3 regions of the Aeribacillus sp. FSL K6-1121 genome follow, and region 1 is predicted to be linked to each of the others. Evidence: riboswitches for the same ligand, from Rfam matches in the RefSeq annotation. Region 1 holds a riboswitch; each other region holds the start of a gene.
The links. A riboswitch is a leader RNA that binds a small molecule or an ion and turns the genes downstream of it on or off. The one in region 1 is predicted to bind S-adenosylmethionine.
Positions count from the first base shown of each region.

Region 1 (3,282 bases):
ATCTGTTTTGTCGCATTCGGACCGTAAAAGCAAAAAGGTGTCTAATGCATGCATCGCATTGGACACCTTTTTTATTTTACAAATATTGATGAGCTTGTTCGCGCAAAGCTTCCGCTTTATCTGTGCGTTCCCATGGCAAATCTAGATCGTTGCGTCCGAAATGACCGTAAGCAGCTGTCTGTTTGTAAATCGGGCGGCGCAAGTCAAGCATTTTTATAATGCCAGCTGGGCGCAAATCAAAGTTATTGCGAATTAATTCAACTAAAACATCTTCGCTTACTTTGCCAGTACCGAACGTATCAACAGAAATAGAGACAGGTTTCGCTACACCAATTGCATAGGCCAGCTGAACCTCGCATTTGTCTGCAAGTCCGGCTGCGACAATATTTTTCGCTACATAACGAGCCGCATAAGCTGCAGATCGGTCTACCTTCGTCGGATCTTTTCCTGAGAAAGCTCCTCCGCCATGGCGCGCATAGCCTCCGTAAGTATCGACAATGATTTTTCGTCCCGTTAATCCTGCATCTCCTTGTGGTCCGCCAATAACGAAACGTCCGGTAGGGTTGATGAAATATTTTGTTTCTTCATCGATCAGTTCTTTTGGCACAACCGGATCAATTACTTTTTCTTTAATATCCTGCTTAATTTGTTCTAAAGTTGCCTCCGGATGGTGTTGAGTCGATATGACAATTGTGTCAATTCTAACCGGCTGTTCATTTTCATCATATTCTACCGTAACTTGCGTCTTTCCGTCCGGACGCAAATAAGGAATTTCTTCGCTTTTTCTAACTTCTGTAAGCCGGCGTGAAAGCTTATGGGCAATGGAAATCGGGAGAGGCATTAATTCCTTCGTTTCATTGCATGCAAAACCGAACATTAACCCTTGATCTCCAGCGCCAATCGCTTCAATTTCTTCATCAGTCATTTGTCCTTCTCGCGCTTCTAAAGCTTTATCCACCCCTGCAGCAATATCGGGTGATTGCTCATCAATTGATGTTAAAACAGCACAAGTTTCAGCATCAAAACCGTATTTAGCTCTCGTATAGCCGATCTCTTTGACCGTTTCTCGCACAATTTTTGGTATATCCACATACGTGCTTGTCGTAATTTCTCCACTGACTAATACAAGTCCGGTGGTGACAGATGTTTCGCAAGCTACACGTGCGTTCGGATCTTTTTCTAAAATGGCATCTAAAATCGCATCTGAAATTTGGTCGCAAATTTTGTCCGGATGCCCTTCCGTTACGGATTCAGATGTAAACAGACGGCGCTTTTTTGTCATTTACTGCTTCCTCCTCAAACTTAAAATGATGTTTATGGAGTGCTACACTCCTTGACATTGACACGGAACTCATTCCCTCACCACTGTTGTAAACATATCAAAATTTCGTACGATAAGAAAAACTTGGCTAAACGAGATTTCTCTTATACATAGAAAAAACCTTCCCTGCCAGAGGAAAGGTTGTTATAAACATCATTGCCTTTCACTCTTATCGTTCAAGGATATAACCTTGCATCAGGTTAGCACCATTGCTCGTCTATGAATATGGAATTCTTTCGCATCATGTTGTATGTCCATAGAATACCGGGATTTTGAAAGCCATATTCTACTGTCTTCTTTCAACGAGCCGGTTGCTGGGCTTCATAGGGCCTGTCCCTCCGCCAACTCGGGATAAGAGTATCCGTTCAAATGTATATCATACAGGAGCAAAAAAGTACTTGTCAACAATAAATAAAGCTTCTCTGTAATTTTCCAAATCATCTGATATCCATTATTTCAGTATCAGCTGATCAATCATGATTCGTATGATGCCCAAAAATGAAGGCAAAATATATAGTAAAAACATTATTTTCAGAAATCGATAAATAGGATGGATTATTTTTGCGAATGTGTTATACTATTTCTATAAAACCATTTCAAATATGCAAAAAAAGGATGGTATGTATATGAATATTGTAGATGTATCAAATGAATTAGCTTCGTTGATCAGCGGACCAAATGCATATCATAATTTACCAGTCGCACGACTTGTAGAAAAAGTTTTAGCTAGGAAAGAAGGTTTTTTAACAAATACAGGTGCAGTTTCGGTTACAACAGGCAAATATACCGGCCGGTCACCAGAAGATAAATTCATCGTTGAAGAAGATTCTGTCAAGCATTTAATTGATTGGGGACCCGTCAACAAGCCAATTTCATCAGAAGTTTTTGAAAAACTGTACTTAAAAGTCATACAATATTTAAAAAATAGAGATGAAATTTATGTTTTTAACGGATTTGCCGGAGCTGACAAAAAATATCGTCTTCCAATTCAAGTGGTCAATGAATTGGCGTGGCAAAATTTATTTGCTCGCCAACTGTTTATCCGTCCGAAAAGCCAAGACGATTTAAAGGAGCATAAAAATCCGTTTACGATTGTTTCCGCTCCTTCCTTTAAAGCAGATCCAGCTGTGGATGGAACGAACTCAGAAGCATTTATCATTATTTCTTTTGAAAAGAGAATAATCCTGATCGGCGGAACTGAATATGCAGGCGAGATGAAAAAGTCTATCTTTTCCGTCATGAACTTCCTGCTTCCAGAAAGAGATATATTTTCAATGCACTGCTCCGCCAATGTCGGTCAAGAAGGCGATGTCGCGCTCTTTTTCGGTTTATCGGGAACAGGCAAAACAACACTTTCCGCCGATCCAAAACGCCGATTAATTGGTGATGATGAACACGGCTGGTCTTCATCTGGTATTTTTAATATTGAAGGCGGCTGTTATGCAAAATGCATCGGTTTGTCTGAAGAAAAAGAACCTCAAATTTATAACGCGATTCGATTCGGTTCCGTTTTGGAAAACGTTGTGGTTGATGAATCGACACGAATTCCTGATTATGACAACTCCTTATTAACAGAAAACACCCGTGCGGCTTATCCAATTGAAGCGATTGACAATATTGCTAAACCGAGCATTGCGGGTCACCCTAACACTATTATTTTTTTAACAGCTGATGCGTTCGGTGTTCTACCGCCAATAAGCAAATTAACGAAAGAACAGGCTATGTATCATTTCTTAAGCGGTTATACGAGCAAGCTTGCTGGAACGGAAAGGGGTATTACTTCCCCTAAAACAACGTTCTCCACATGCTTTGGCGCACCATTTCTTCCGCTTCCAGCTACAAGATACTCTGAAATGCTCGGAAGAAAAATCGAAGAACATGATGTGAAAGTATTTTTAGTCAATACAGGGTGGACCGGCGGAGAATACGGAGTAGGAAAACGAATTAAACTTGCTTATACA
Region 1 is NZ_JBBOPS010000001.1:2,219,258-2,222,539, forward strand. It holds gene NSQ61_RS10760 (phosphatase PAP2 family protein) at 1-27, shown strand, start outside; gene metK (methionine adenosyltransferase) at 77-1,282, opposite strand; SAM riboswitch class I at 1,488-1,679, opposite strand; gene pckA (phosphoenolpyruvate carboxykinase (ATP)) at 1,948-3,282, shown strand, end outside.

Region 2 (3,282 bases), 170 kb from region 1:
GCCATTCAATCGATTAAAGAAATAACAAATCAAGAGCTTGACCCAGAAATTATCGACAGCGCTTGGGAACGTGTCCGCTATACAACCGAAGTGGATGAAAAAGTTCTTCAAGACTTTTCTAACTCTTCTTATGACTTGAAATTTTTAAAAGAAAAACCGGATCTTAAAGGTCTTGTAGATACAAGCTTTTTGAATTAAGTAATAAACCCCCTATACAGAAGCTTTTTGATATTATGTGGCTTCTGGATAGGGGGGGTTATTTTGTTGATGTAAATTCAAGATGGAGCAGTTGTTAAAACAGGGCTTATCCCAAAAGTTGTTTATGACTATGCCTGTATATTGGGATTCCGTTGTTGTGAGAGCTTTTTATCCAAATCGCTCGAATAAGCTCCCGTTTTTTCACATTGTTTGGAGCTGTCCAGAAAGTCAAAATCCATTGAAAACGAATCAACATTTCTAAAACATTAAAGGGGCGTCTATAAGCCGGAAAATCGACTTATTAGACAGCGCCTATATGAATTTCAATTTCTCCATTTGGGCCGTATTTTTCAAAATCATATGTGTAAGCACGCTCTACTTAAACCAGTTTCTTCTTGCTTCCAAATCTTACTCCAAGTTTTAAAAATGCCTTGTTTGTCCGTTTTATCTACTTGAAAAACTTTATTTTCATGTTCCTCGGGATTTCAATTAAAAGCTTCCCCATTATTTTCTTCAATTGCAATGCTTAATAAATAATCTCCTCTGTAGTCGTTTTCATAATCATAATAAATTCCGTACACATTGTTTTGATGATGTTCCAGTTTTTAGAAAGCGTTTTCTCACATAATTTTGATTTGCCCCATCATTTGCTCGTCATGAAAATTATTGGTTCGTATGCTGTCGATCATATACAGCATCATAAACAGTCTTTCCTTTCCATAATATTGATAAAAAAGAGAAGGCGCATCAGTAAAGAATGTTCAGCATATTTTCCAACGGCACGTTTATGTTCATCTTTTTTGCTTCCCAGCTTCACCTGCAAAACAAATATCGCATCTTCGTTTTCTGTTCAGCTGCTTTATGGAGTACGGGTTCGTTTGACAGAAGTTGGCGAAAAATTTATCAAACGATTAGTTTGCCAATACAATCGTTTCATTCACTGTTTATTAAATACTCTTAAAATTTTCCAATTTCTCTAAAGAAGATCACCTCGTTCACAATTTTTCTCCAAATACGACAGCTTCCGAATTGGATATTTATATTTTAAAATCTATTAAAATTTGGGAAGCCTCAGGGGAAAATAAAACCACTTTCATTGAAATGATGGAGGATCAAAGGTGATCCATACAAAAAAATTTCCCTTTTGGCTTTCGCAAAAAAACATTTCAAGAATCGACGGATTATTTAAAGAATGTTCTTATTTTTCTTTAGTTTTACTGAAAATAAATCAAAGTTATCGGAATTGTTGGCAGGAAACGTCTTGAATTTTTTTTAAAACTGAGGTAAAGTTATACCTATCAAAAGTTCATATCGGAATTCTTATCGAGAGAGGCGGAGGGAACTGGCCCGAAGAAGTCTCAGCAACCGGTACAAGGACGGCGGCATGATAACCTTTGTACCAAGGTGCTAAATCCAGCAAGCATTTTGCCGTAAGATATGCTTGGAAGATAAGAAGGAGCCAAACAATAAACGCCTTCTTCTTATGAAGAGGGCGTTTTATTTTTAAAGCCTCCTCTACAGGCAATGAAAGCAGCACATTTTTACTAACTAAAAAAGGAGGAAAGTCAAAGATGAATATTGAAACAGTTTTGGCCCAATTAGGAAATCGAAGTGAAGCTCTTACAGGAACAGTAAGCGCCCCCATTTATTTGTCCACAGCCTACCGGCATAAAGGAATAGGTGAATCAACAGGTTATGATTACACTCGGACAAAAAATCCAACGAGAGAGCTTGTCGAGGACGCCATAGCCAAATTGGAGGGAGCCGATCAAGGATTTGCATTTTCTTCCGGAATGGCAGCGATTCAGACGATTATGGCTTTATTTAAAAGTGGAGATGAACTGATCGTTTCAAAAGATTTATATGGCGGGACATACCGCTTGTTTGAAGAAGAGTGGCGCAAATACGGTCTTTCCTTCCACTATGACGATTTTACGTCTCGCGAATATACGGAATCATTAATAAACGAAAATACTAAAGCGATTTTTCTAGAAACGCCCACTAATCCGCTTATGCAGGAAACATCGATTTCCTCGTTGGCGGAATTGGCCCGGAAGCACAATTTGCTGCTGATCGTTGACAATACGTTCTACACACCTGTTTTGCAGCGTCCGATTGAAGAAGGAGCGCATATCGTGATTCACAGCGCAACGAAATATTTAGGCGGTCACAACGATGTCCTTGCCGGCCTGGTCTGTGCAAAAGGGAAAGAAATTTGCGAAAAATTAGCCATGCATCAAAATGCAATTGGTGCGGTATTATCTCCTTTTGATTCGTGGCTGCTGCTTAGAGGAATGAAAACTTTATCATTGAGAATGGCCAAACATCAGGAAAATGCAAGGGAGCTGGCGGCATATTTAAAAGAGCTTCCTGAAATTGATGATGTATTATATCCTGGCAGAGGCGGAATGCTTTCCTTCCGTGTGAAAAAAGAAGAATGGGTCAACCCGTTTTTGCAGAATCTGAAATTAATCTGTTTTGCGGAAAGCCTTGGAGGGGTAGAAAGCTTTATAACGTATCCAGCTACCCAAACACATGCGGACATTCCGGAAGAAATCCGAATTCAAAACGGTGTATGTAACCGGCTTCTCCGTTTTTCTGTAGGGATTGAAAGCGTGGAGGATTTGAAGGAAGATCTCAAGCAGGCATTGCAAGCAGCTGCGAAAGGGGATTTACTAAATGCATGACCAATGGAGCTTTCAAACAAAATTGATTCATAATAAACATAAGGTTGACCCGACAACTGGTGCTGTCAGCGTGGCGATTCAGCAAGCGTCAACGTTTCATCAGCAAACATTGGATGAATCTTCTGAATTTGACTACAGCCGTTCAGGAAATCCAACACGAAAAGCGTTGGAAGAGGCGATTGCCGAACTGGAAGGCGGAGTGAGAGGCTTTGCGTTTGCTTCTGGGATGGCCGCTATATCAACAGCTTTTCTTTTACTTTCTTCCGGTGATCATGTTTTGGTCACAGAAGATGTGTACGGCGGAACATACCGGATCGTTGCCGATGTTTTATCGCGCTTTGGCATTGAATATACGTTTGTCGATATGATGGACCTTGATGCCGTAAAAGCAAATATA
Region 2 is NZ_JBBOPS010000001.1:2,050,932-2,054,213, reverse strand. It holds gene NSQ61_RS09975 (aliphatic sulfonate ABC transporter substrate-binding protein) at 1-198, shown strand, start outside; SAM riboswitch class I at 1,516-1,653, shown strand; gene NSQ61_RS09970 (methionine biosynthesis PLP-dependent protein) at 1,770-2,885, shown strand; gene metC (cystathionine beta-lyase) at 2,878-3,282, shown strand, end outside.
Region 2: linked by a shared signal. The riboswitch ahead of NSQ61_RS09970 (methionine biosynthesis PLP-dependent protein) and the one ahead of metK (methionine adenosyltransferase) in region 1 are both predicted to bind S-adenosylmethionine.

Region 3 (3,282 bases), 100 kb from region 1:
CTTCGTTATGAATAAATTCAGCATTGCGGCTGCTTATTAACGGCATAATCCCGAGATATATCGGAACATTCAGATGTTTTGTTGCTTCATATACTTCTTCGATCAGCTTCTCCGAGTAGAGCGGCTGCGTAATAAAATAATCGGCTCCGCAGCTGATTTTTTTCTCAAGTCTCTGAACTGCGCGATCAAGATGTCTTACGTTCGGATTGAAGGCGGCGGCTACAGTAAAGTTTGTTTTTTGACCAAGTGATTTTCCGGAGTATGACAAACCTTCATTAAATTGCTTAATTAAGCTGATTAAATCAAACGATGATAAATCATAGACAGAGGTTGCACCCGGAAAATCACCGATTTTGGACGGGTCGCCGGTGACCGCTAAAATATCGTGCAGGCCAAGCGTATGCAGCCCCATTAAATGGGATTGAATGCCGATTAAATTTCTGTCACGACATGTTAAATGAACGAGCGGGCGAAGCTGGAAACGGCTTTTCACAATATTTGCGCAAGCAACATTGCTGATTCTTGGTGTAGCAAGGGAATTATCCGCAAGCGTAATTGCATCAATCCCCGCTTTTTTCAACGCTTTTGCTCCTGTTAAAAATTTTTCCAAGCCGAGCGTTTTCGGCGGGTCCAATTCTACAATCACTGAGCGTCTGTTTTTTGCAATATCTGGGAGAGGAGTTTCTTGACTTTCTTTCATAGGTAAAACATGAATTGGAACATTTCGTTCTTTTACTTCTTTCTCTGTGACAGGAGGGAGGTTTGATACAGCTTCAGCCATTGCCCGAATATGTTTCGGCGCGGTTCCGCAGCATCCGCCGAGAAGCCGGACACCTTGTTTTCGGAATTGAAGAGCCGCTTCATAAAAATAGTGTTCATCTGATTCATAAACTAATCTTCCGTTTTCATACCTTGGCAGGCTGCCGTTTGGAAAAGCGGATAAAAAGGCATGTTCAAACAGCGGCACTTCTTCCAGAGATTGCAGCATATGATAAGGGCCTAAACGGCAATTGAGGCCGACAATATCTGCACCAAGTTCTTCAAGCATTTTCAAACCGTCTGCCAATCTTGTTCCATTTTGAAAGACGCCTTGTTCGTGCAAAGAAACATTTGTGATAATGGGCAAATCCGTTTCTTTTCTAGCTATTTGCAAAACGGTTTTCAGTTCTTCCAAGTCGTAATAGGTTTCTAAAATAATGCCATCTACGTTTTCGGATAAAAGGACATGAAGCTGCTCACGAAAATTTTCGGCAATGTCAGATAGCGTGAAGGCGCTTTTTTGAAACGAACGGATGCCGCCGATTGTTCCGATGACATACCCTTTGTTTTCCGCTTTTTGTAACGCCCTCTTTGCAAGTTCAACCCCTTTTTGGTTGATGATCTTTATATCATCTTCCAGCCCATATCTGGCAAGCTTTATGCGATTGGCGCCGTATGTATTTGTTTGAATAACAGTTGCGCCTGCGTCTAAATAGGCTGAATGAATCCGTTCTATTTCTTCCGGTTTTGAAACGTTTAGCTCATCAAAGCATCTGTCTATTCCGAATGAGTATAGTAGAGTCCCCATTGCTCCGTCGGCAATTAATATATGATTCTGTAAATCTTGTAAAAGCCCCATAAAAAGTCCTCCAATCAAATGAAATAGGCGCCTGCAAGGAGGCGAACACCTATATAAAAAAGAAAAGCCTTCTAAGAAGAAGACTTTTTCTTGAACATTTTCCCCTTCTTCTTATCTTCCGAGCGCAAATTTACGCATCGCTGGATTTAGCACCTTGGTACCCAAAGTTTTTGGGTAATCCGGTTGCTGAAGGTTCATCGGGCCAGTCCCTCCGCTTCTCTTGATAAGAACGCTTTACCGTATGAAATTTTAAAACAACGGATTAATCCTAATTTAACGAATTTTATCAAAATAATCAATATAAAATTTCAATTTTGTGAACAGGGCAAAGCCAGGGCAAAGCTAGCGAAAATTAATAAATTGTACGTCGATCGGCAAGTCGGCGCTTTTCACAGCTGCAATCACTTTTTGCAAATCGTCCTTGCTTTTGCCGCTTACCCGGACTTGGTCGTCTTGAATTTGGCTTTTTACTTTTAGCCCGGTATTTTTGATCAGCGCATTGATCTTTTTCCCGTTTTCTTTGTCAATTCCGTTGACAAGTTTGGCTCTTTGTCTGACAGTGCCTCCTGAAGCCTTTTCGATTTTCCCGTACTGAATATTCTTGGTTGCGACACCGCGTTTAATCATTTTGCTTACTAATACATCTTTTAGTTGATTCAGCTTATATTCATCGTCAGAGATTAGCACAAGCTCATCTTTTTCTAGGGATATATCGCTTTTAGATCCTTTGAAATCATATCTGTTTACAATTTCTTTTTTCGCCATTTGAATGGAATTGTTCACTTCGGCAATATCCACTTTTGAGACGATGTCAAATGAATTCTCCTTAGCCAACTTTTTACCTCCAATAACGTTATTTACATTCATTATAGTGAATGTCGTTCAGTTGAACAACTCTTTTAGGGGTTCCTCGCAAATTAAATGAAAAAACCGTTACTTAAAGCAACGGCAAGGAAATTAATATCTGCTTAAATGCAATTAAGCTAAAGATGTCGCTTTAGAACATTTAGGGGAAAGAAAGTCTTGTAAGTTTTTTACTGCTTCGAGCGAATCTTCTCCTTCAGCGCTGATGACTACATGACCTTCTAAAAAGGCGGAAAAACCGAGCATGCTTAAAACGCTTTTCGCATTTAATTGGAGCTTTTTTGTTTGGAATAAAATGTAGCTGTTAAATTTAATCGCTTCATGGACAAGGGAAATGACATATTCCGGCTCCATCTCTTTTGTAAGATACACGGAAATTTCATGTTTCTTCATTGTGCCACCTCTTGTATACTTATTTTACAATATCTTACATTAATAAAGGATAGATTCCCACATGTTTGTCATTTCCTCTTACATATAAAAAAATGACCTCCGCTTTCGAATATGGAAACGTTTTGGATTTCTCTGTTTTTTAATGAAATGAATGGCCTAATCAAATTGAAAGTTATTGCCCCGCCCATGTTTTATTAGACAAAAATGAAAACAAAAGCTAGAGAAAAGATGCATACTGTAAGATAAGAAAGCGTCTTTTTCGTTCAGAACGTCCGGATAGAAGAGGTGGAAGACTCGCCTTTAGAGATATCTCAAAAAAAGAAAAAGCCCGACAGGCGGGCATTATAAATGATCCGTTTTCTTTGAGTATTGCCGTTTTCCAAGCTCTCGATTTTTTTCCTTCAATA
Region 3 is NZ_JBBOPS010000001.1:2,116,511-2,119,792, reverse strand. It holds gene NSQ61_RS10320 (bifunctional homocysteine S-methyltransferase/methylenetetrahydrofolate reductase) at 1-1,618, opposite strand, end outside; SAM riboswitch class I at 1,727-1,848, opposite strand; gene NSQ61_RS10315 (YajQ family cyclic di-GMP-binding protein) at 1,961-2,452, opposite strand; gene NSQ61_RS10310 (HPr family phosphocarrier protein) at 2,597-2,875, opposite strand; gene NSQ61_RS10305 (DUF3941 domain-containing protein) at 3,218-3,282, opposite strand, start outside.
Region 3: linked by a shared signal. The riboswitch ahead of NSQ61_RS10320 (bifunctional homocysteine S-methyltransferase/methylenetetrahydrofolate reductase) and the one ahead of metK (methionine adenosyltransferase) in region 1 are both predicted to bind S-adenosylmethionine.